Regions from separate parts of the Halobacillus sp. Marseille-Q1614 genome, predicted to be linked through region 1. Evidence: riboswitches for the same ligand, from Rfam matches in the RefSeq annotation. Region 1 holds a riboswitch; the other holds the start of a gene.
What was found. A riboswitch is a leader RNA that binds a small molecule or an ion and turns the genes downstream of it on or off. The one in region 1 is predicted to bind preQ1.

Region 1 (11,631 bases):
CCGAGGTCATGGGTAATTAAAATAATGGAGACCCCGGTTTCCCGCTGAATTTTTTGAAACAGCTGTAAAATTTGGGCCTGAATCGTGACATCAAGAGCGGTAGTTGGTTCATCAGCAATTAACAATTCAGGTTCACAGATTAGAGCCATTGCGATGACAATCCGCTGTCGCATGCCGCCGCTGAATTGGTGGGGGTACTGCTTCATTCTTTCTTCAGGATTAGGAATTCCGACGAGTTTCAGCATGTCGATCGCCTGATGGTTCGCTTGTTTTGAAGAAATTTTTCGATGCTGCTTAACTCCTTCGGTCAACTGATTACCAATGGTTAGCGTCGGATTTAGTGCTGTCATTGGATCCTGGAAAATCATAGAAATATCGACCCCGCGCACCTTTCGAATTGCTTTATTCGACATTTTGGTAATGTCCTTGCCTTTAAAAGTGATCGATCCTTGTTTGATCCTGCCGGCAGGAGAAGGGATGAGCTTCATAATGCTGTTGGCTGTTACGCTCTTGCCGCAGCCTGATTCTCCAACAATGGCTAGTGTTTCTCCTTTATTGAGTTCTAAATTTACTCCACGCACAGCTTGGACTTCACCGCCATAAGTTTGAAAGGCCACGTGGAGGTCTTGAATGTCGAGTATTTTCTTCATAGAAGCTACCTCCTCAATTTAGGGTCCAGTGCGTCCTGTAATCCGTCTCCTAATACGTTAAACGCGAACATGGTGGCGGAAATGAAAAAGGCCGGGAAGAATAATCGCCACCAGTGGCCAGATAGAATCGTTCCAAGAGCATCGTTTGCCATAACGCCCCAGCTGGCAAACGGAGATTGAATGCCTAGCCCGAGAAAGCTTAGGAAAGCTTCAGCGAAAATAGCTGTCGGCACAGTCAGTGTCATTTGAACAATAATCGGTCCCATGGTATTTGGCAGCAGATTTTTGCGAATAATCCGTTTTGTCTTCGCTCCAAAAGATTGGGAGGCAAGGACGAACTCATTGTGCTTAATCTGCAGTACCTGTCCCCGGACAATACGGGCCATCCCGACCCATCCGGTTACAGTTAACGCTATGATGATCGTCATAAGGCTTGGCCCTATTACAACGAGCAGCAAAATAACAACGAGCAGATAAGGCAGTCCATATAAAATTTCAATAATCCGCATCATAATGCTGTCCGTCCGGCCTCCCTTATAGCCGGAAATCCCTCCATATGTAACACCTATAAAAAAGTCAATCATTGCTGCCATTAAGCCGACAAATAGTGAGATTCTAGCACCGTACCACGTCCTTGTGAAAACATCACGGCCAAGGTCGTCTGTTCCAAACCAATGGGCTAAGGAAGGCGCCTGATTCTGGTTCGCCAGCACCTGGTGGGAAACTGAGTGAGGCGAAAAGATCGGTCCGAAGATCGCCATGATGCCAAGGAAGATTAAGAAAAATAATCCGGACATAGCAAGCTTATTTTTCCTGAGCCTGTGCCAGGCATCCTGCCAGTAAGATAGGGAAGGGCGCACGACGGATTCAGCTTCCTTCTCATCCTTCTCCTTTGGACGAAACCATTCATCCGGGATCTCGGAATAATTGGGCTTTTGCTCTTTAGTAACAGGAAGCATATCAGCCACCACCTTCATCGTGTAACTTGATTCTAGGGTCTAAAAGTCCATAAGCAATATCCACTAAGAAAAGCATGAAGACAAGGAAAGCACTGTAAAAAACGGTGGTTCCCATAATGACGGGGTAATCTCGCTGATTTATACCTTCGACGAAATATTTGCCCATCCCTGGGATTGCGAAAATCTTTTCTATAACGAACGTCCCTGTTAAAATTCCGGCCATCAATGTGCCAAGTATAGTCACAACTGGCATGAGGGCATTTTTTAGTGCGTGTTTGACGACGACTTTAAAAGGTGAAAGTCCCTTAGCTCTGGCCGTTTTAATGTAATCCTGGGTTAATGTTTCCAGCATGCTTGAACGAGTCAAGCGGGCAATGATAGCCATAGGCCCTGTAGCCAGTGCCAATATCGGAAGCACCATATGGGCTGGCGAGCTCCATGTTGCTGCGGGGAACAGATTTCGGTTTACGGCCAATTCCTGAATTAACATGGTTGCTAATACAAAGTTAGGAATCGATATCCCAAGAACGGCAAGCGTCATAGCAAGGTAGTCGATAATTCCATTGTGTTTTAAGGCTGCCACTACTCCGAGTGTAATACCGGAAACCAGGGCAACTAGAATCGTCCATATTCCCAGCTCAGCTGAAATAGGAAATCCTCGATTCAACAAGGAATTCACAGTTTCTGTCGGCTGCTTAATCGATGGACCAAAGTCCAGTGTTGCAATGGATTTTAAATATAAAACGTATTGCACGATGAGAGGTTCATCGAGATTAAAGTGGGCTTCCAGATTCTGCTGAACGGTTTCGTTTGTTGAACGTTCTTCATTTAGTGGAGAACCAGGAAGCAGATTCATTAAGAAAAAAGTTAAAGTAGCTATGATTAATACTGTAACCAGCATAAGAATAAATCGTTTAAATATGTATTTTCCCATTCCTGCTCCTCCTAGTTAAAAGTCGTCCGCATCGCTAGCTCTGTCATAACGAGCATAGCCTGATATGCTTCTAATATGTCTTTAGCTTGATAGGAGACAGTAGTAGTATTGGGATCTATTTTTGTACCTGGCATAAGGTTTGCCCATTCGGCTTGTCCATAATTAGCAAATTCAATTCTAAGCAGCGGCCTCTCAGGCGGTGTTAACGGCCGAATGTCTTTCAAGTTATGTATAGCTTCTGCCGTTTTTTTCTGCAAAAGCGTTCCCGCTTTTACTGGAGTTAACGTTTTTACGGCTGATCTTGAGATTGAATGCTTCACAGTAGCGGTGATCACATTTGGGATCAGTTGTTTCGCTTCTTCAGCTACCCTGTCATCTCCTGAGACCATAATCAGGGGGACACCATAATAGCCAGCTACATAGGCATTAAACCCAAGCTCCCCAACAGCGACATCGTTTATATAAAAATTGCGGACTCCAAAGGTCATGGAGTGCGACATTACACCTGGCTGATCAGCCCTTGAATGATACCCGATAAATAATGCTCCGTTATATGTTTCATCCAGCCCCTGTACCATTGAATAAGGCTTTACATCCCCTGTAATTAAATGAGCCTCCGGGTGGATATGTTCAATAAGTAAATTGTTCATTTTGGAATGACTGTCATTGACCGTCACTTCGTTGACATTTTGACTTAAAGCTGAAGAGATAACGTAGTTCGCTTCCTCTGTCATGATTTTTTGAGCCCTTGAGTAATTCGGCTTCATTGAATCAACAAAGGTAGCGTCCGGTAATCCAGTGATTCCTTCCATGTCAACGGAAAGGTAAAGCTTCATTTATGTACCCCCTTGCGATGTGTATAAAATTAGTAATTTTCTAATAATTTTATCAATATTTCCTTTAAAAGGCAATCTGCTTTAAAAAAATATTACGTTTTAATTACATTAATTTTGAAAAAGTATTTTACTTATTGCTTGAGTTTTCGACACTTCAGTGATGTTGAAAACGCCGAAAGGGAGAGGGAAACCGCTGAAAGAGCGTGAAGGAATGCCAAAAGTGAAAAGAGATTCGCTAAAAAAGAACCTGGACATCCTTTAGATAACACACTCGTTTGATCGTAAGACAATAGGGGAATAGGATTCTATCGCATCGTTCAACCTAAGGAGGATGACCGTGTTATTTTCTGAAACTAAGGTTTCGGATCTCTCCAAAACCTCCATATTTACTATTATCATAGGCCTCCTGGCAGTCGGAAGCGGCGGAGTTTTATTTATAGAACTGGCTGATGATGTATTAGAAAACGAAAAGTTTGCCATTGATATCGTGGCCGCAGATATTGTAAGTAAAAGTCCTGCCTGGATCATAGAAGCAATGGGATGGATTACGGAGGGCGGGTCTGTTACTTTAATTACGATCTTATCGATTATTTTGTTTGTCGGCTTAATCTTTTTTATCCCAGTCAGTAAGTGGGTGGCCGCATACTTAGCTATTAGTATGATAGGGATTTCCGTACTAACAAAAGGTTTGAAAATTTTGTTTGCGAGGGATCGGCCGGAATTACTCGACCAGTATGATGGAACGGGATATAGTTTTCCGAGCGGACATACGACAGGATCATCCGTATTTTATGGATTTATGATTTACCTTATTGTTATCAGTCCATTAAAAAAGCCGGCTAAATGGTCCATTAATATTGGCATAGGCCTTTTGATACTCTTAATAGCTTTAAGCCGGGTCTTCTTAAACGTCCACTATTTTACGGATATTCTGGGAGGGTTGACGATCGGAATTTCCTGGCTGCTGATCTGTATTACAGCTTTGGAACTGATGTTGTGGAGGCAAAGGAAACGTCAATTAAGAAAACAATAAAAGGAGTTTTTAAGCATGCTTTATATTTTAGCTATCTTTTTACCGCCGGTAGCCGTATTATTTACAGGACAGATTGGAAAAGCATTACTGAATTTGCTGTTAACGGCCCTGTTTTTTGTTCCGGGAGCGATTCATGCAGCAGTTATAATAAAAGGCCATTATGATAAGGAAAAAGCCCGGTAGCATTTTACAGCTACCGGGCTTTTTTTATACACCGCGCTTATTACCCCATAACAATGCATGCACTTGAGGGAGAACTCTTACGTGATTTAATGAAGCTGACTCCATCACCTGATCTATCAGCCATTCATATTTAGTGAGCAGGTCTGAAGCTAGGCGCACCGGCTCTTCTTCCTCGAGGTCATCGTTTCCTACCTGCAGGAAGAACGGCACATCCGGGTACCGTTCGTGTACTTTTTCCGCGTAGTAGAGATCTTCCTCATCAAAAATCACTACTTTAAGGCTCGTGTGGGACAGCCGGCTGTTTTCTTTTTGTTTATCGATAATATCATCAAGCACTTCCCAGTTGGTCTCCATTTTGGAGCTGGGGGGCTTTGGAGATATAGTCAAATCATCAATCGTTAAAAACCAATCCTGCCATCGGCTTCCCTGGGTTTCAAGGGCGACTTCCACCTGCTGTGCGTGAAGCAGGCCGATGACTTCATGCAGATTTTTTAAAAGGGCCGGGTTGCCTCCTGAAACGGTCACATGATCAAACTTGTTACCGCCCGTCTCTCTAAGTTCCCGTACGATTTCTTCCGCCGTCATGCGGCGAACTTCTTCTTTGGCGCTTCCATCCCATGTAAAGGCTGAATCGCACCAGGCACAGCTATAGTCACAGCCCGCCGTCCGGACAAACATTGTCTTTCGGCCGACGACCATTCCTTCTCCTTGAATCGTTGGGCCGAATATTTCTAAGACCGGGAATTTGTTAGCCATCGATCATCCACTCCCGTCTGACTTCTGCGTAGCTTGTCGGCGTTTCATAAAGCTTCACAAACTCGACGTGATAATCCTCGCGTTCGCCTGTAAGAGCTTCCTGCATTTTTTCATAAATCCAGACGACCATATTTTCGGCTGTAGTATTCATCTTAGGCAGCGTATCGTTTAAGTAACGGTGGTCTAAGTGAACTTCAATTTGGTCTTTCCAAATTTTTTTAATATCTCCAAAGTCGATTACTAAGCCAATACCATCTGTGTAACCGCTGATTCCAAAAACGACTCGATACGTATGGCCGTGAAGGTTCTTACACTTGCCTTCATAACAATGAAGGTGATGGGCTGCGTCAAACGTAAACTCTTTGCTGACAAGAACACGCTTGGTATGGTATCTAAGTTCGTGTTTTTGAATATCTTTGTCCATCTTTTGGAGATTCTCTACGATCGTAAAGCCGAACATGTTATTGCACCTCTGCTTTTCTATTAAGGTAAGTTTCTAATCCATTTTGACGAAGCTTACAAGCCGGGCATTCTCCGCAGCCTTCACCGCGTACTCCGTTGTAGCAAGTAAGCGTATTTTCACGGACATAGTCAAAAGCATCTAACTGATCAGCAAGCTCCCATGTTTCTGCCTTATCAAGCCACATAAGAGGTGTATGAACAACAAACTCATCATCCATGGATAAATTTAACGTTACATTCAGAGATTTAATAAAAACATCCCGGCAATCCGGGTAGCCGCTAAAATCGGTTTCGCAGACTCCGGTAATGACATGTTTAGCGCCAATCTGCTTGGCAAGGATCGCTGCGAAGGATAAGAAAAGATGATTGCGTCCCGGTACAAAAGTGGTTGGGAGCTCTCCGTTCTCACCATCCTTCACTTCAATATCCTCACGCGTCAAAGCGTTAGGAGCGAGTTGGCCCAGCAAGGACATATCTAACACATGATGCTTTACACTGAGGTCACTCGCAATTTCTTTCGCCACTTCGATCTCGTCGTTATGGCGCTGGTTATAATCAAATGTTACGGCTTCTACTTCATCATATTTTTTCAGGGCCCAGAACAAGCAGGTCGTACTGTCCTGTCCGCCGCTAAAAACAACAACTGCTTTATTATTTTTCATAAAAAAATTCCCCTTTCATAAGAAAAAGAGAATTCTACTAACCCAAAAAACATAAAAAAACCGCACCTAAGGCAGGTACAGTTCCATCCTTAGTTTTTTATAGAGGGTGTAGCTAGAACCTCTCCTGCTTGATCCGCAGACTTTTATAATAATTTATCCTATTGCTTATTATAACATAAATCTTGGGGATTGAAATGATGGTTTGCTTGTAATTAAGGTTCGGGAGTATTTCTTGATTTTCGCTAATAAGCCGCGCGCCCCTCCTTAAACATCCATAATAAAGGAAAGTCTAATTTAGATGAAATTTTCATATATAAGTCTGTGGTCTTATAAAAGATAGGTCTCAGGCTCATTAGCATTACTCGAAAACGCAAGTATGATAAAAGTAACAAACGTGAACAAGATTTTCATTCAACAGGAGGGGGTGGCAGGTCATAGTATTTATATAATTGTAAAATTGTAGAACTAAAGTGATCATTTGGGATGAGGAGGGGCTTTGTGAATTTATTAAGGTTTATAGTTCAACGAAAGATTTTAGTGGGTCTAATGGTTGTGCTGGTACTTATGGTGGGAGGTTATTCATTACTTAAGCTGGATAAAGAGCTTTTGCCTTCGGTAACCATGGATGGAGGTTACATAGAGGTGCTTGCAGGAGATACAGCAGCCATCGAAGTGGAGCGATCGATAACCGATCCTTTAGAACAACAGCTCCAAGGAATTGAAGGGGTGGAGGAAATCACCTCAACGACCAACATGGGAAGAAGCTCGTTCCAGTTAACGTTCAAAGAGGGGGAAGGGGACGAGGTTTATAAGGAAGTAGAATCCTTAGTAAACGCGGCAGCCTTAGAGAACTCAGCCATTAAAGAGGTGGAAGCCGGACAATACGGAACGACGACAGGGTACGAATTTTTCATGGATGTATCTGGAGAGGACATGAAGCAGGTTACCACTTTTGCAGAAGATGTACTAAAGCCGAGACTGGAAGGTTTATCTGAAGTCCGCGATGTTTCACTTTCGGGTGCTGCTGAAAACGAATTAACGATTGAGTTTAACCGTGATGAAGCAGCTAAAAACAGCCTGAATCTTCAACAGATCGTTGGGGCGATTGAGGAATCTAACCAGGAATTAACCTTAGGCGAGTTAAGTGAGGAAGAAGAATCTCCCACACTCCGCTGGAATACCCAGCTTGAGAGTGTGGAGGAAGTAGAAAACATTCAAATTCCTATTGAAACCGGATCTGTCGAACTAAGTGAGCTGGCAAAAGTCTCCCTTCAGCCAGTAAAGAATGCTTCTTTCGTTTATAAGAATGGATCAAGCGATTTCATTTTTTTACAAATCGGCCGTACCTCTGATTTCACACAGATTGAAATGACAGAAGCAGTGCGGGCAGAAGTCCAAGAAATGAAAGACGAAGGATTAGTCAAAGGCTTGGAAGTAAATGAAATTGTTGCCCAGGCGGATTATGTAGAAGAATCTCTGGATGGCGTGACTTCTAATATTCTCATAGGTGGAATTTTAGCGATCATTATTCTTTTGCTGTTCCTTAGAAATATTCGAGCAACCTTTATAATTGGACTCACGATTCCCACATCGATTCTATTGACTTTTGCTTCGATGTGGCTGCTTGACTACAGTTTTAACATGCTTACATTGATTGCCCTAGGGTTAGGGGTAGGGATGATGGTTGACTCTTCGATCGTTATTCTTGAATCCATCTATAGGAAAAAGGAACAAGGGTTACAGAATATCCAAGCGGTTCTAGAAGGAACAAAGGAAGTTGGAACAGCTGTATTAGCATCCATGCTTACCACGATAGTGGTATTTGTGCCGATAGGATTGCTTGGCGGAGAGATGGGTACTTTTATGATTATGCTGTCTGTCGTCGTGGCCATTACCCTCATTAGTTCAGTTATCGTTTCCTTTACTGTGATCCCTTCTCTTTCCGAGAAATATTTAAGGCTTCCTCAATCAAAAGGAGTACAGCGAGAAGGTAAATTGATAAACGGATATGGCCGAATGGTTTCATGGGTAGTAAAAAAGAAAAGGTACAGCTTTGCCGTCATCTCTATCTTTACGATCATGTTTGCAGGTTCGCTTACGCTTGTCACTAAAATACCAATGACGATTATGCCTGATGTATTTAATCGCTATACGGAGCTGATGGTCGATCTAGACATGGGACTTACCAATCAAGACAAAGAAAAAATTGCTCAGGAAATAAATAGGGAATTGTCGAATGTAAAGGACGTTGAAACAAACTATTTAATTGATAGCGGAGGTATGTTTTACTCCATCATTAATATGACAAAAGGAAACGACATTACGGTTGAACAAGAAAAAGTAAATGAGAATATTTTAAGTTCCCTAAGGGAGTTAGAAGACTCCTTACCAATTAACTCTGTTCAAAGTGCTATGTCTGGAGGCTCTGCTTACCCCGTCCAAGTTAATATTAAAGGGGAAGAGTTTGCAGAACTGCAGACGATAAGTGAAGATTTTATGAAAGACTTAGAGAGTATTGAAGGAATCGTAGGAGTATCCAGTTCTAATGAAAGGACCTCCATTGAACAGGAAATTGTTTTAAAAGAAGCAGCTATTGCAGGCGCTGGACTTACGAACGGCCAAGTCAGGCAGTATATTGAACAGTCCATGGCTCAGATGCCGGCTGGCGAAATGAGTATAGAAGAAGAGAATATCCCGATTGTAGTGAAATGGGAAGAGAACACTGCTTCTCAATCAGAACTTTTGGATATGGAAGTAATTACTTCAGAAGGGGAAAAGAATCTTTCCACTTTTATAGAATTAAGGGAAGTTGAAGCACCAAATGAAATTAAGCATTTGGATAGTGAAAGGTTTGTCACTGTCTCAGCTGATATAGAAAATACAGATCTAGGTACCGTTAATCGCGAAGTCCAGAATTTAATTGATGATTATGAAGCACCAGCAGGGTACACTCTATCGGTTACTGGAGATTTAGAACAGCAGCAAGAGCTCATTCAGGAAATGATCATAATACTTGGAATTGCCATATTCCTTGTTTACTTAGTTATGGCGGTCCAATTTAACCACTTAGCTCATCCGCTTATCGTGATGTCTGTTATACCAATGACCATCGTAGGAGTGATCCTCGGTCTAGTCGTTACCCAAAGAGAACTGAGCATCATGTCCGGAATGGGTGTTATCATGTTAATAGGAATCGTCTTAAACAATGCAATTCTTTATATTGACCGGACAAATCAGCTTCGCACCCAAGGGCTTCCAGTGGAAGAGGCCCTCGTTGAAGCAGGAAAAAATAGAATCCGTCCTATCTTTATGACAACATTAACTACCGCAGCCGGGATGTTTCCTCTTGCGATAGCCACTGGATCAGCAGGAAACTATCAAGCACCAATGGCGACGGTAATTATTTCCGGTCTGATGTTCGCCACGGTTATTACTTTATTACTTATTCCGGCGGTCTATCGCTTGTTTAGTAACATTCGTTTTCGTTTTTGGAAAAGGAGAAAAACTAAAGAACCGGTTATTAAAGAGACCGAATCAGCCAGTTAACTAAAAAAGCGAAAGTGCATATTCTGCATTTTCGCTTTTTCCAAGTTTGTGAAACATTTAAAGCTGTAGACACATTATTATGTAGTCAGAAGCACGGGCAGTCAGCCTGATAAAAATCAGGTAGGGGATGATTTGCCGGATGTCTTTAAAAAGAAATACATATAAGCAAATTGAAATTATATTTGATTTTCTAAGGGATCCCAATAAGATTCCATTAGTTGATTAGAAAAAGTATATCGTGATTAATTAACCAATTATTAAGTCCTTATTTTTTGTAAAAAAATATCAAATATAGAAGAAATATGTTTAGTAATAACTAGAAAGGGAACAAAGGAATTAGTAAAATGAATGGAAGATGCGGCCTTCCAGTCAGCAAGTCACTACATAGTTGTACGTTATCACTCTATTTGTTTTGCAATAAAAATAACAGGAGTGTTTAAATGTTTAAGAGATTAACCTCAATTGCTTTTGCTGCAGTCTTATTGTTAGCAGCACCAGCTCATTTTTCCGCAGCGGAAATGGGTGCGACGGAAGTTTTGCAGAAGTCAAATGAAGCTATGGCCCAGCTTGAAAGTTATTCTACTCAAATGCAGATGGAGCAGACGATGAATATGAGCGGTGAAACCGTTACTTTATCCTCACAGTCAGATGCTGATATTACTGTCAATCCTCTTGCCATGCATCAAGTGGTTACTACTACTATTCCTGACCAGGGCGAAGTCAGCGTAGAGTCCTATTTTACAGAGAAAGGTTTCTTCCAGGAGGATCCTGTGGAAGGCTGGATCAAACTGCCGGATGAATTAAGCAATTCATTAAGCGAAATGGCAGGAATGGGAATGGTCGACCAGCAGATGGACCAGGCGGAAGCGCTGGGTAAGGAGATGAGTGTTGAAGATCAGGGGGGCACTTATCTGTTAACATATGAAGGTGATGGGGAAGTTATTATGGAGGCTTCCCAGCAGATGCTTGGTTCGATGATGCCAGAAGGTGAGTCTTCCGCTATGATGAGTGAGCTTATGAACCAAATGACGATTAACAATATCAATTACGAAGTGACGATAAATAAAGAAAATTATTATATGACTGAGCTTATGATGGATATGGACATGGAGATGAATATGGAAGGCGAGACCACAAATACTGTACTGAATATGCATATGACGATGGATAATTTCAATGGAGTCGGTAAAATTACTGTACCTGAAGAAGTAATTTCTTCAGCTGTACCTATGGATGACATGATTCCTGAGGAAATGGAGAGCGGCGCTATGGAAGGGGGAGAACTTCCGAATACAGCCACACCATATCCGACTCTTGCACTTACCGGTCTTGCTTTGATGCTTGGGGGAGCATTTGTCTTCTTTTTAAAAAGCAGAAAGCCGAGTGTCTCTTAAGTCATAATTAATTTTATAAGAAAAAAGCCGCATAAGGGTATGCGGCTTTTTCCTATTTATTGTAAGATAAAAGGAAGTGAGGTGAACGAATGTGAAAAAGGTATCTCTTATCATAATAGCCCTTGGTGTTTTCATGGTCAGTTATTATGGGTTTCAGTGGTGGAAGAGCAGTCAGGCGGTGGAATCTGTCCCTGAAGAAGAGCTCCAAGAGTGGCA
Region 2 (11,631 bases), 1.0 Mb from region 1:
GCAAGCCATTCAAATCGCACGTGAAAATAATGTAGCGATCTCTTATGACCAGAAAGCTCAAGCCCCGTTTTTCACATACACCGATGGAGAAGGAAAAGAGCATGAAGTATGGTTTGAAGATGCCCGTTCGATTCAGGCGAAGTTTGATTTAATCAGGGAATTGAATTTAAAAGGCATTAGCTACTGGAAGCTCGGGCTCTCCTTCCCGCAAAACTGGGAACTTTTAAACAGCCAATTCAATATCGTAAAAAATGAGTAAACTTAAAAAGACAGCCTTTTATACCAGGGCTGTCTTTTTATCTTACTCGGGAATAAACCTTACTTCCCGCTCATGGACGTCTGCTTCCTGGTAAGCATCGGTAAGGCCTTTGTTTTTAATATCTTCTTTGTTGACCAGGCGGTATGGGATGCGTACATTAAACGGATGCTCAAATGGAAATGGATCGAGTGTTACGTGCATTGGATCCGGCCATTTAGGCATAATTCCGTTTGGAGCTCCATCAAATTTCTGGCGGAATCCATTTTTAAACCATTTGATTTCATCTTCTTTATCAATACCGGGCTCCTGCATACACACATAAAGAGATATATCATCACAAAACTGAAGCCGATCAAAGTGGAGCTGATAAATATCCGGCGGGACCTCCATCTTCATCTTTTTAGCCAGTTTGCGGCACCGCTCTTCTTCTTCTTTAAGAAAACGAAGAACCAATGGGTCGTCACTGTCTTTTGAAAAAAACGACTGATAGTGATTGCTGCACAAAATCCCTGCATAATAAGACCGATCAGCGACTTCTTGAATCCCCTGCTGATAAGCCTTCAATTTTTCTTCGACTGGATAATCGACAAAGGAATAAGGCCGCTGCTTCTCATCATTCCATAACGGCGATTGATCCAGAGGAATCCACGCCCGGTCATGCTGGGAAATCGCCCAGTCAGCTTCTTCACGCAGTTTAGAACGAAGCAAGAACTTATTCCTCCAGTGAAGGACGATCTCTCCGGAAACCAATGCATGATCATGCTGAGCAATCATTAAAAAGTGGTTCTCCTGCTCGTTTACAATCATCGATAACACCCCTGCTAAAACTCGTAATAATTATATTATAGTTGAACTTTACTCTATAAACAAAAGCCGCCAAGGAGGCTGATCCTTAGCGGCTTTCTTCCTTATAGGATAGGACAGCTTTATTTATTTAACAGTTTTAGAGCTTCACTGTTAAAGGCTGGAAGATCATCAGGCTGGCGGCTTGTGACAAGCTGATCCCCGCATACGACAACTTCCTCGTCTTTAAAGTTCACTCCGGCATACTCCATATCGACAGCAATCGATTTGAAGCCGGTGGCTGTACGGCCTTCTAATGTTTTTGCTGTAATTAACAGTTGTGGTCCGTGACAGATAGCAAATACAGGCTTTTTCTCATCCATAAAGTGCTTTGCAAATTTAACAAATTTCTCATCCCCGCGCAGCTGATCCGGAGAGAATCCACCTGGAATAAACAGCGCATCAAAATCCTGCGGCTGTACATCATCAATGGATTTATCAATCGTTACAGTTGTTTCTCCCTGTTTACCTTTAACTTCTTTACCCGCTTCCCATTCAATAGTAGTTATTTCATGGCCTTGTGTTGAAAAAGCGTCGGCAGGCTGAGTATACTCTACATCTTCAAACATGGAAGTCATAACACATGCAATCTTACTCATATCGGTACCACTCCTTGATTGATTTGTTTAATAAAGTCACAGAAGTTATGTTCCCCCATGTGGCAAAATTAAACATTTCAATACGGCCACCTTTTACGTGTAATTTTGCATAGAAAAAGTCTGAAATGCGGTCTGCTCCTGGTTTTTGTACAACTCTTTACCAGCAATCGTATTAATAATATGCACATTCCGCTGAACAGATAATCCTAAATTCGTTGCCCCTGCTCCATGAGAAGGAACGAGATTCGTCAGTGTGAAAAAGTGGCGGCTGCGCGGTTCTTTAAAAACGAGCTGGTAATCACGGGTGACTTTATACGCTTTTTCATCATCCCATTCGATCTTGTCTTTAAATCGTTCCATAAACCATTCAGGGATATGCGGCTTATACCCAGTCGCCAAAATCACTTTCTCCGTCTGATACGTATATTCCAGTTCCTCCTGCCATTGTTCACAGTGAAGCTTATACCCGCTGCTGCTTTTCTCGATCGATTTCACCTCGGTCATAGGATTAATCGTCACGCGGCTGTCCTGTCCTCCGGCGGTTTTGTGGTACAAGTTCGTATAAAGACGGGTCAGGGTATCAGGGTCAATTCCTTTTCGCAGTGCGCCAAGCGTCTCCAGGTTTTTCTGCCTCTGCTCAAAGCTTAATGAATGATAATAATCGACATATTCCGGGGTGAAAAACTCCTGGGCAAACTTCGCCTGATCCAGTTGAAACAGCCCGCCTGTTCTTGAAAGCAGCGTCAGTTTCATATCATTACGTCTTTGTTCTTCTAACAAATCTAATAATATTTCTAACGCACTCTGCCCGGAACCTACCACGGTTACATCTTTTGCGTGAAGCAGCTGTTCCCTTTCATACATATAACGGCTCGTGTGAATGACATCTTCTTCTGGCAGGCCATCCATTCCATCAAGAATAAGCGGTTTGCTTCCTGTTCCCATGACCACGTGCTTAGCAAAATGGCTTTTTCTTCTTCCCGTATCGATCTCTTTCGTAACCACTTCATAAAAAGCTTCCGGATGATCAATCACATCAATGACCTGATGATGGAAATAAATGTCATCCAGCTGTCCGGCGACCCACTGTAGGTAATCGTTGTATTCCTGTCGCGGAATTTTAAAATGCTGATGAAAGAAAAAAGGAAACATCCGATTATGTTCATATAAGTAGTTCATAAATGTATAAGGGCTTTTAGGGTCTGCAAATGTAGCTAAATCGGCAATAAACGGCACCTGTAAGTCCATCTTTTCGATAAGCATTCCCGGGTGCCAGTTGAATTCTGGAGTTTCATCAAAAAATATTCCTTTTAAGTCGGTCTGATCCAATAATGCGGCCAGTCCTAAATTATATGGACCAATCCCAATCCCAATGACGTCGTATAATGGTTTCGACAAGTTCTTCACTTCCTTTTGGCGCTGCTCCTTCTATTATGTTCAAAATCCTGATGTCTAGCGCAGCTTTTTCCTATGTAATTTCTATATTAGCACAAACGAGGGATAGGATAATCGCGATATGTTTCACGTGAAACGACAGAACAAAGGCTTAAAGTGCCCTGGTAGACACGAAACGCATAAGCAAAACGGCCGGAGGAAGGCGGCCTTCCCTTTTAGCAGGCCGGATTACTTATGACGCGAGTGTCTGGGCGCTGGAGCTGGATGTTGCTCTTTTAAACACATATATCCACAGCTTGGAATTTTATAATTTCCTAGACAAAAAGAAAGCGCACAGCGTAAGAAGCTGTGCGCTTAGTCTTATTCTTCGAGTGTAGATGTATCTCCTGTCGGCAGCCCAAGCTCCCAGGACTTGAGGAGACGACGCATAATCTTACCGCTTCGTGTTTTAGGAATCGTATCCCTAATTTCAATTTCCCGCGGCGCTGCGTGAGCACTCAATCCTTTTTTCACGAACTGGCGAATTTCTTCGAGAAGTTCATCTGACTCGCTATATCCATCACGAAGCGTAATGAACGCTTTGATGATTTCCCCTCTTTCAGGGTCAGGCTTCCCGATTACACCAGCTTCAGCAACGGCTTCATGTTCAATCAGCTTACTTTCGACTTCAAATGGGCCGACTCGCTCACCGGATGTGTTAATTACATCATCTAAACGACCCTGGAACCAGAAATACCCTTCTTCATCTTTATAGGCGCTGTCACCAGATACATACCAGCCATTAATGAAATAGCTTTCGTATTTACCAGGGTTGTTCCAAACGGCTCTCATCATGGAAGGCCAGCCTTCACGAATCGCCAGGTTCCCCATCTGATTGGCAGGAAGTTCATTTCCTTCATTATCTACGATCGACGCTACAATTCCAGGGAAAGGTTTACCCATAGAACCAGGTCGGATATCTACAGCTGGATAGTTACAGATCAGCATACCGCCTGTCTCTGTCATCCACCACGTATCATGAATTCTCAAATCAAAGGCTTTAAGCCCCCAAGTAATAACTTCCGGATTAAGCGGCTCTCCGACGCTAAGAATGTGTCTTAAGGAGGACAGATCATGCTGCTTAGCCGTTTCTTCTCCGGCGCTCAGCATTTTTCTAAATGCTGTCGGGGCAGAGTACCATACGCTTACCTTCTGATTGGCAATTGTGCCATACCAATCATCCGGGCTGAAGCGTCCTCCGCGAACCACGTTAGTGACACCATTAAGCCAAGGAGCAAATATTCCATAACTAGTTCCAGTTACCCATCCTGGGTCAGCTGTACACCAGTACACATCATCTTCTTTTAAATCCAGCACCCATTTACCTGTCTGGTAGTGCTGCAGCATCGCATTGTGGACATGATAAACCCCTTTTGGCTTACCTGTAGAGCCTGACGTATAGTGCAGAAGCATTCCATCTTCAAGATCTACCCACTCAATCTCAAATTCTTCAGATGCAAACGCCATCTCTTCATCATAGCTGATGTGCTTTCCTGGATCAGACGCACCGACAAGGATGATTTTCTCTAAGTTAGGAAGCTCTTCCTGAGGGACACGCTCTAATAAATCCGGAGTCGTAATAAGTACGCTGGCCTCACTGTCTTCAAGGCGGTCACGGACGGCCTGCTCCATAAATGCTTCAAACAGCGGACCGGCGATAGCACCAGTTTTTAATATTCCAAGGAAGGAAGCGTAAAACTCCGGGCTTCTATGCATAAATAAAAAGACACGGTCGCCTTTTTTTACATCATGTTTCTTTAATACGTTAGCAAATTGATTACTTTGACGCTTCAATTGGTCAAATGTTAACACTTCTTCACGATTAGGAGCTGTATAAATCAGGGCCGCCTGATCCTTTTTGTCCGGATTCTCGGCATGCTTATCTACTGCTTCATAAGCAATGTTGACTTTCCCTGTCTCACTCCAGCTGAATTCCGTTTTGACTTCATCCCATTTAAAGTTCTTGTACATTTCTTCATAATTTTCTAAGTTGTGTTTTCCCGCTCTTGCTGTGATTGGCTGCATATCCATTGAATCACCTCATATAAGATTTTTGTAAACGGTTTCTCACAAATCCTGAAAATAGCCCTGCTTATTCTACAAATACAGAGCTGTTTTCTACAATTTTATTCGAAATATTTCGTGAATTACTTCTTATTTTAGTAGAAAACGCTTCACTTTTAAAGTGAAAGAACTAATTTTTTACATAATTAGTTCTTATTCCACCCTCTGTGATTGACTTTTACACGTTCTACTACCTATAATGAACTTGCTCATACAAAAGAGGTTCTTAGCAATAAACCCTCTATAAAAAACTAAGGCTAAAAGCGAAACGCAAGATTCACCGCTTCCTTAGGGAGGCGGTTTTTTATTGGATTTACTTGCACTCTAAATGGGCTTTGAATCTGCTCACTTTCAATCAAACCTGCCCCATTTTTTAATAACAGGAGGAATGAACATGCCAGGCCGCAAAGACGACCAATTAACTGACTTAACCCTTTTGGGCAGTCAGAACAATGAATATTCATTTGAATATAACCCAGCAGCATTAGAAACATTCGACAACCAGCACCCAAACCGTGATTACTTTGTAAAATTCAACTGTCCTGAGTTTACGACGTTATGTCCTAAAACAGGCCAGCCCGATTTTGCGACAATCTATATCAGCTACATCCCTGATGTCAAAATGGTAGAAAGTAAATCACTAAAACTTTACCTTTTCAGCTTCCGCAACCACGGGGATTTCCACGAAGACAGCGTGAATACTATGATGAACGATCTTATTGAATTAATGGATCCGCGCTACATTGAAGTATGGGGTAAATTCACGCCTAGAGGCGGCATCTCCATTGACCCTTACTGCAACTATGGAAAACCGGGAACGAAATACGAAAAAATGGCCGACTACCGGATGATGAATCACGATATGTATCCGGAAACTATTGATAACCGGTAATATGTAATCCCCTCCTATTAAAGGAGGGGATTGTTTTATTGCTTATCTTTTTTAAACTGCATATAAACAACCTGAGTGGCGAGGAAATCTTCCATACCGTATTTTCCGTCGGTACCGCCAAGTCCTGACTTGCGCATGCCGGCATGATATCCTTGTACGGCCTCAAAATTCTCACGGTTTACAAACGTTTCTCCAAATTTTAGCTCGTCTACTACGCGCATCGCTTCATTTAAGTCATCTGTATAAACCGATGAGGAAAGTCCAAATTCCGTATCATTGCCTTTTTCAATCGCTTCATCCAGCGTCTTATACGTAGTGATCGGAATAACAGGACCGAATATTTCTTCCTGCATAATCGGAGAATCCTGTTCGACATTTTTTATAATCGTCGGTTTGTAGAAATAACCTTTTTCCACATCAGCACGCTCTCCGCCAGTAACGACCACAGCACCTGCTCCTACCGCTTCTTCCACCATACTTTCTACTTCTTCTAAACGGTCCTGGCTGACAAGCGGGCCGACATCGACGTCTTTATTCTCATTTGGATCCCCTATTTTCAGCTGTTCAAATGATTCTCTTAAGCGGTCCACAAACTCATCCGCAATGCTTTCATGGACGTACACTCTCTCCGCATTCGTGCAGGCTTGGCCGTTGTTCGCAAGGCGGGAAGTCTGAATGCTTTCAACCGCAACGTCTAAATCCGCATTGGCTGTAACAATCGCCGGCGCTTTACCTCCAAGTTCCAGGTTAACTTTTGTAATATTTTGAGCGGCTGCTTCCATCACTTTCGTACCTGCTGCGACACTTCCTGTCATAGAAATCATCGCTACGTTTTTGTGGGAAGCCAGTGCGTTTCCAATTTCAGAGCCCGTACCTGTCACTACATTATAGACCCCTTTTGGCAGCTCATCCATTTTATCGATCAGCTTTGTAAATTCCATAGCTGTATTTGGAGTCTGCTGACTCGGCTTTAACACAATCGTGCAGCCTGTAACTAAAGCTGTAGCTACTTTTCTCGCTAATATAAACACAGGGAAGTTCCAAGGCACAATTCCTGCTACAACACCGATTGGTTTTTTATGGATATAGATGTGCTCATTCGGACGGTCACTCGGTACGACATCTCCTTCAATACGGCGTGCCCATTCCGACATATAACGGAAAAAATCTATCGCCAGGTCGACTTCACCGCTGGCCAGTTCATAATCTTTCCCCTGCTCCTGCTGAAGAAGCTCAATGAATGTAGCCCGATTCTCTTCCATCTGATCTCCTAATTCACGCACAATCTTACCTCTTTCAATATTGGGAGTGTGTTCCCAGCCTTTTTGGGCCTCAAAGGCTGCTTGAACAGCACGATCCACGTCTTCTTTTGTTCCTTTTGGTGTACGTGAGATAACTTCTTCAGTAGATGGGTTCAAAATATCCAACCATTCATTCCCGCTGGATTCGGTATATTCACCATTGATATATAATTGATGGGTAATCAAAAGAAATTCCTCCTTGAATACTTTGTTACACAAGAGTTGTTCCTCTTCTTTCCATTTTATAAACCAATGAACGCGCTGGTTTCATTTCAGGACGCGCTTTCGTTATAATTAACAAAAAGGAGGTACAGCCTATGAAAAAAGAAAATCAAATGTTTTATATCTTAGGGGCAGTAGGGATCGCGAACATAATCGCCGCTCTTATACTGGCTGTAACGATCAGCAATCCAATGGTTGCCGCCATGCTCTTCGTCTCTGGAATCCTGCTGATGGTAGGAGGCTGGGCTGATCGCAGAGAAAGAAGAAAGAGGAACAAGAAGTAATAAAAAAAAGCCTCTTTTAAGAAAGAGACTTTTTACCATTCCAATATAAACCCTTTGACTTCTTTTGAAGCCCCTTCTTCACTTTTCTGCCGGGCCGTAAAATAAGGATTGTCCTTATCGAGATCATACTTTAAGGAGTCCGGCTCCAGATAAAGCTTATACTCTAAATCTGTTACTTTATTGAGGGAGATACCTGGCACCGTCTCCTGGTTCTTCTCCTCATCAATTAATAAAATATCAATATTATCATATCCATGGCTTACAAGTCTTTCCTTTAAATTCATCTTGTCCCCTCCAAAAGTCTCACAATTCGTCTGTTTTCTATATACCCTTATTATCTTGAGTAAAACTTTATTATGTACAAAATAAAAAGCGAGGAGAATTCCCCGCTTTCTAAAATCCGTAGCCACCGCCTACGTATGCCGCACCGATGATAATCAACAAAATGAACAAAACAACTAGTAAGGCGAAACCTCCGCCGTATCCACCGCTCATCATCTAACCCCCTCTCATAACTTTCTTTACTACAATATGTAGGAACTAAATGAAAGTAAGGGCTATAGCGGATTTTTTCCGATGAAAAATAATTTCTACACGAGAAAAACTCTTTGCAGGGAAATCCAGGCAAAATAAAGGGCCTGGACAAAAAATAACACACCCCACAGTAAAGCAGGGATAAAACCGGTTAATCGGGCCAGGTTCGCTGCGTCACCGGCCTGGTGTGGAGAGAAGAAGCTCAGCCACATAATTTCAAATGCGCTGGTTACCGCTTCGATCAGTACAAGGGAAGCGATAAATACGAGCACGTATTGAATCAATGTCTGATTTCCGGAGCGTAACAGCCAAATAAACGCTGCTCCAAACGTAATGATCCAAAAAATCCCGTATCCGTTTCTCACCCAGAAGATCAAGTTAATTACTAAAAAGCCGAGCAAAAGATAAACCATCCAGCGATAGTTCCCTTTAGTAATCAGATAAAAAAATAAATAGCTCATAAAAGAAGCGAATAAATAGCCGGACAAACTGGTTAAGAACTGGCTCCCCCACGAGGAGTGCCCAGTCATCGTCACTCCGGAAGTGTTAGGAAATAGAGAGATATTCTTCACATTTCCACCGGTAATTAACGCCATAAGCGAATGGCCCGTTTCATGAATCATCGTATTGACCATTGCGAAGTATTTTCCAACAATCGGCGCCTGCGTTAATATAAATGCTAAAATTAAGCTGATAATAATTTGTAGTTTCATAGAAGGCTACCTCACCTTGTTATTATTTTACTAAAAAGTCAGAGACCCATATAATTTGATGTAACCCATTATTAGGAGCATCTATTATGTTTACGAAAACTTTCCCTTTATGTTTCATTTTCTTGTTCATACTTACTGCGTGTTCCACGTCCAACGAGCAAAAGGCTGAAGTGAATCTCACTATTTCCGCAGCTTCGAGTCTTCAGGAAGCGATGGAAGAGATCATAAATACATATGAAGAAAAGGATTCTGATTTGTCGTTTTCCCTCAATACTAGCAGTTCTGGCAAACTGGCACAGCAAATCCACCGGGGAGCGCCTGTCGATATTTATATTTCCGCTAACGAACGGTGGACAGACTGGCTGCTAAAGAATGAGCATATTAAAGCAGACAGCCTAAACAATATAGCAGGAAATAAGCTCGTTCTTATTGCACCAAAAGAAAAACAAGCAAACGTATCTGCTTTAGAAAATTTACAGCTTGGTCCAAATGATCAAATAGCGATTGGCGAACCAGAGAGCGCCCCTATCGGCCGATACGCGAAGCAGTCCATACAATCCATCGGAAAATGGGAAGCATGGAACGGTCATTTTGTTTATTCTAATGATGCCCGCCAGACGGTTACTTACGTCGCTTCAGGGAACGCGGATTATGGAATAGTTTATCAAAGTGATGCCAAGATTTCAGATCAAGTCGAAGTTTTAGCAGAGGTTAGTGAAGAAATTCACGATCCGATTATCTATCCAGCGGCGATCACAACGTCAAGCAGCCATCCGGAAGAAGCTGAGAAATTTGTCGATTACCTAAACAGTGAGGAAGCCCAGGATATTTTACGGACTTACGGCTTTTATCAATAAAAGAATGGAACGATTTCTATGAACTTATCACCTTTAATTCTGTCTTTACAAACTGCAGGAATAGCTACACTAATCGTTTTTATCATCGGAATCCTGCTTGCAAGGCTTATCTCGCGGCAATCATTTCCCGGGAAAAGTATTGTCGAATCAGTCATTTTACTTCCTATGGTTTTGCCGCCGACCGTTGTTGGTTTTGGCCTGCTCTATTTATTTGGGAACAACGGTCCTATCGGAAGTTTACTGATGGAATGGTTCGGTATACAGACTGTTTTTTCATGGCTTGGAGCGGTAATAGCGGCGATCGTTGTTTCGTTTCCGCTTATGTATCAGAGTGCCACAGCGGCCTTTCAGACATATGATCCTATGGTTGAAAAAGCCGCCTACACGTTAGGGGCTTCCAAGTGGAAAGTGTTTTTTAAAGTATCCTTTCCGTTAGCGTGGCCAGGCCTTTTGGCTGGAACCGTCCTCACCTTCGCACGTGCTTTAGGGGAATTCGGGGCGACTCTTATGATAGCAGGATATATTCCTGGAAAAACAGACACGATTCCTCTGGCGATTTACTTTGCTGTTGAATCAGGTCGAATGGACGATGCCAGGCTGTGGGTGATCATTATCGTGGCGCTCGGTTTCAGTTCGATATTATGGCTCAACTGGTGGAGCAAGAAAAACGTATTTTATTTCCAGGGAAATAATAAGTAAAGGAAGACGATTATGCTGAATGTATCGATTCAAAAGAAGCTGTCTAATTTTATATTGGATGTTTCCTTCCAGGCACGTAATGAAACCGTAGTCTTATTCGGCCCTTCCGGTTCGGGGAAGACAACGATATTGAACATCATTGCCGGTCTAACCTCTCCGGACAATGGGGAAATCACTCTGGATGGAAGAGCTCTTTATAAAAATAAGAAAGTGAACGTTCCCATACAACACAGAAAAACAGGCTATGTATTTCAGGACTATGCTTTATTTCCTCATATGAAAGTACAAAAAAACATTTTATTCGGCACTGAAGATACTAAACTTGCAGAAGAATTGATGTATTCTCTTAAAATCAGCCACCTTTCCTTAAAATACCCCCATGAAATATCTGGAGGAGAGAAACAAAGAGTGGCCTTAGCCCGCTGTTTAGCTGCTCAGCCCAGTGTTTTGCTTCTGGATGAGCCTTTTTCTTCTTTAGATGAGCAGACGAAAGAAGATTCACATCATGCTTTGCTTACCGTTACTTCCTCCTGGAACATACCCGTCATATTGGTCACCCATGATAAACAGGAAGCCGAAAAACTGGGAGACCGGATATTGCCTATTCACAACGGAAGGCTTGGTGTATAAGTCTTCCTGTTTTGGAAAGTATTGATAATAACTTGTGTATTCGTTACTCTTATAGAAGGCAGGTTGATTTGTCGGAGGTGTCCCGGGTGAAGAAGACCTACATAAAAAAGACTATTCAATGGTTAGTAATCGCTCTTTCCATTGTTATGATACTCATTGGTCTTGTTGTCGCTTATTTATTTGTAGCCGATATCTATTATGACGAAGATAAAGATCAAATTAATGAAAACGTACAACCAGTTTCTATTATAAAGGAGGAAATCAATTGAGCACTGTATGGAAATGGTCAATAGGTGTTAT

Region 2: another riboswitch for preQ1. It lies ahead of queF (preQ(1) synthase); the one in region 1 lies ahead of queC (7-cyano-7-deazaguanine synthase QueC).

The regions. Positions count from the first base shown of each region.
Region 1 covers NZ_CADDWH010000001.1:2,167,330-2,178,960, reverse strand. Annotated here, with positions in the region: gene HUS26_RS11050 (ABC transporter ATP-binding protein) at 1-650, opposite strand, end outside; gene HUS26_RS11045 (ABC transporter permease) at 656-1,609, opposite strand; gene HUS26_RS11040 (ABC transporter permease) at 1,611-2,543, opposite strand; gene HUS26_RS11035 (M55 family metallopeptidase) at 2,555-3,379, opposite strand; gene HUS26_RS11030 (phosphatase PAP2 family protein) at 3,711-4,412, shown strand; gene HUS26_RS11025 (YqaE/Pmp3 family membrane protein) at 4,428-4,595, shown strand; gene queE (7-carboxy-7-deazaguanine synthase QueE) at 4,620-5,351, opposite strand; gene queD (6-carboxytetrahydropterin synthase QueD) at 5,344-5,811, opposite strand; gene queC (7-cyano-7-deazaguanine synthase QueC) at 5,813-6,475, opposite strand; PreQ1 riboswitch class I at 6,559-6,603, opposite strand; gene HUS26_RS11005 (efflux RND transporter permease subunit) at 6,974-10,021, shown strand; gene HUS26_RS11000 (DUF6612 family protein) at 10,462-11,415, shown strand; gene HUS26_RS10995 (class D sortase) at 11,549-11,631, shown strand, end outside.
Region 2 covers NZ_CADDWH010000001.1:3,183,063-3,194,693, forward strand. Annotated here, with positions in the region: gene HUS26_RS16010 (LysM peptidoglycan-binding domain-containing protein) at 1-259, shown strand, start outside; gene HUS26_RS16015 (DUF3891 family protein) at 302-1,066, opposite strand; gene HUS26_RS16020 (type 1 glutamine amidotransferase domain-containing protein) at 1,186-1,701, opposite strand; gene HUS26_RS16025 (lysine N(6)-hydroxylase/L-ornithine N(5)-oxygenase family protein) at 1,795-3,099, opposite strand; gene acsA (acetate--CoA ligase) at 3,457-5,166, opposite strand; PreQ1 riboswitch class I at 5,413-5,460, shown strand; gene queF (preQ(1) synthase) at 5,594-6,091, shown strand; gene aldA (aldehyde dehydrogenase) at 6,127-7,578, opposite strand; gene HUS26_RS16045 (hypothetical protein) at 7,710-7,898, shown strand; gene HUS26_RS16050 (hypothetical protein) at 7,931-8,182, opposite strand; gene HUS26_RS16055 (YjcZ family sporulation protein) at 8,292-8,393, opposite strand; gene HUS26_RS16060 (M50 family metallopeptidase) at 8,489-9,145, opposite strand; gene modA (molybdate ABC transporter substrate-binding protein) at 9,232-10,002, shown strand; gene modB (molybdate ABC transporter permease subunit) at 10,021-10,701, shown strand; gene HUS26_RS16075 (ATP-binding cassette domain-containing protein) at 10,714-11,331, shown strand; gene HUS26_RS16080 (hypothetical protein) at 11,418-11,600, shown strand; gene HUS26_RS16085 (hypothetical protein) at 11,597-11,631, shown strand, end outside.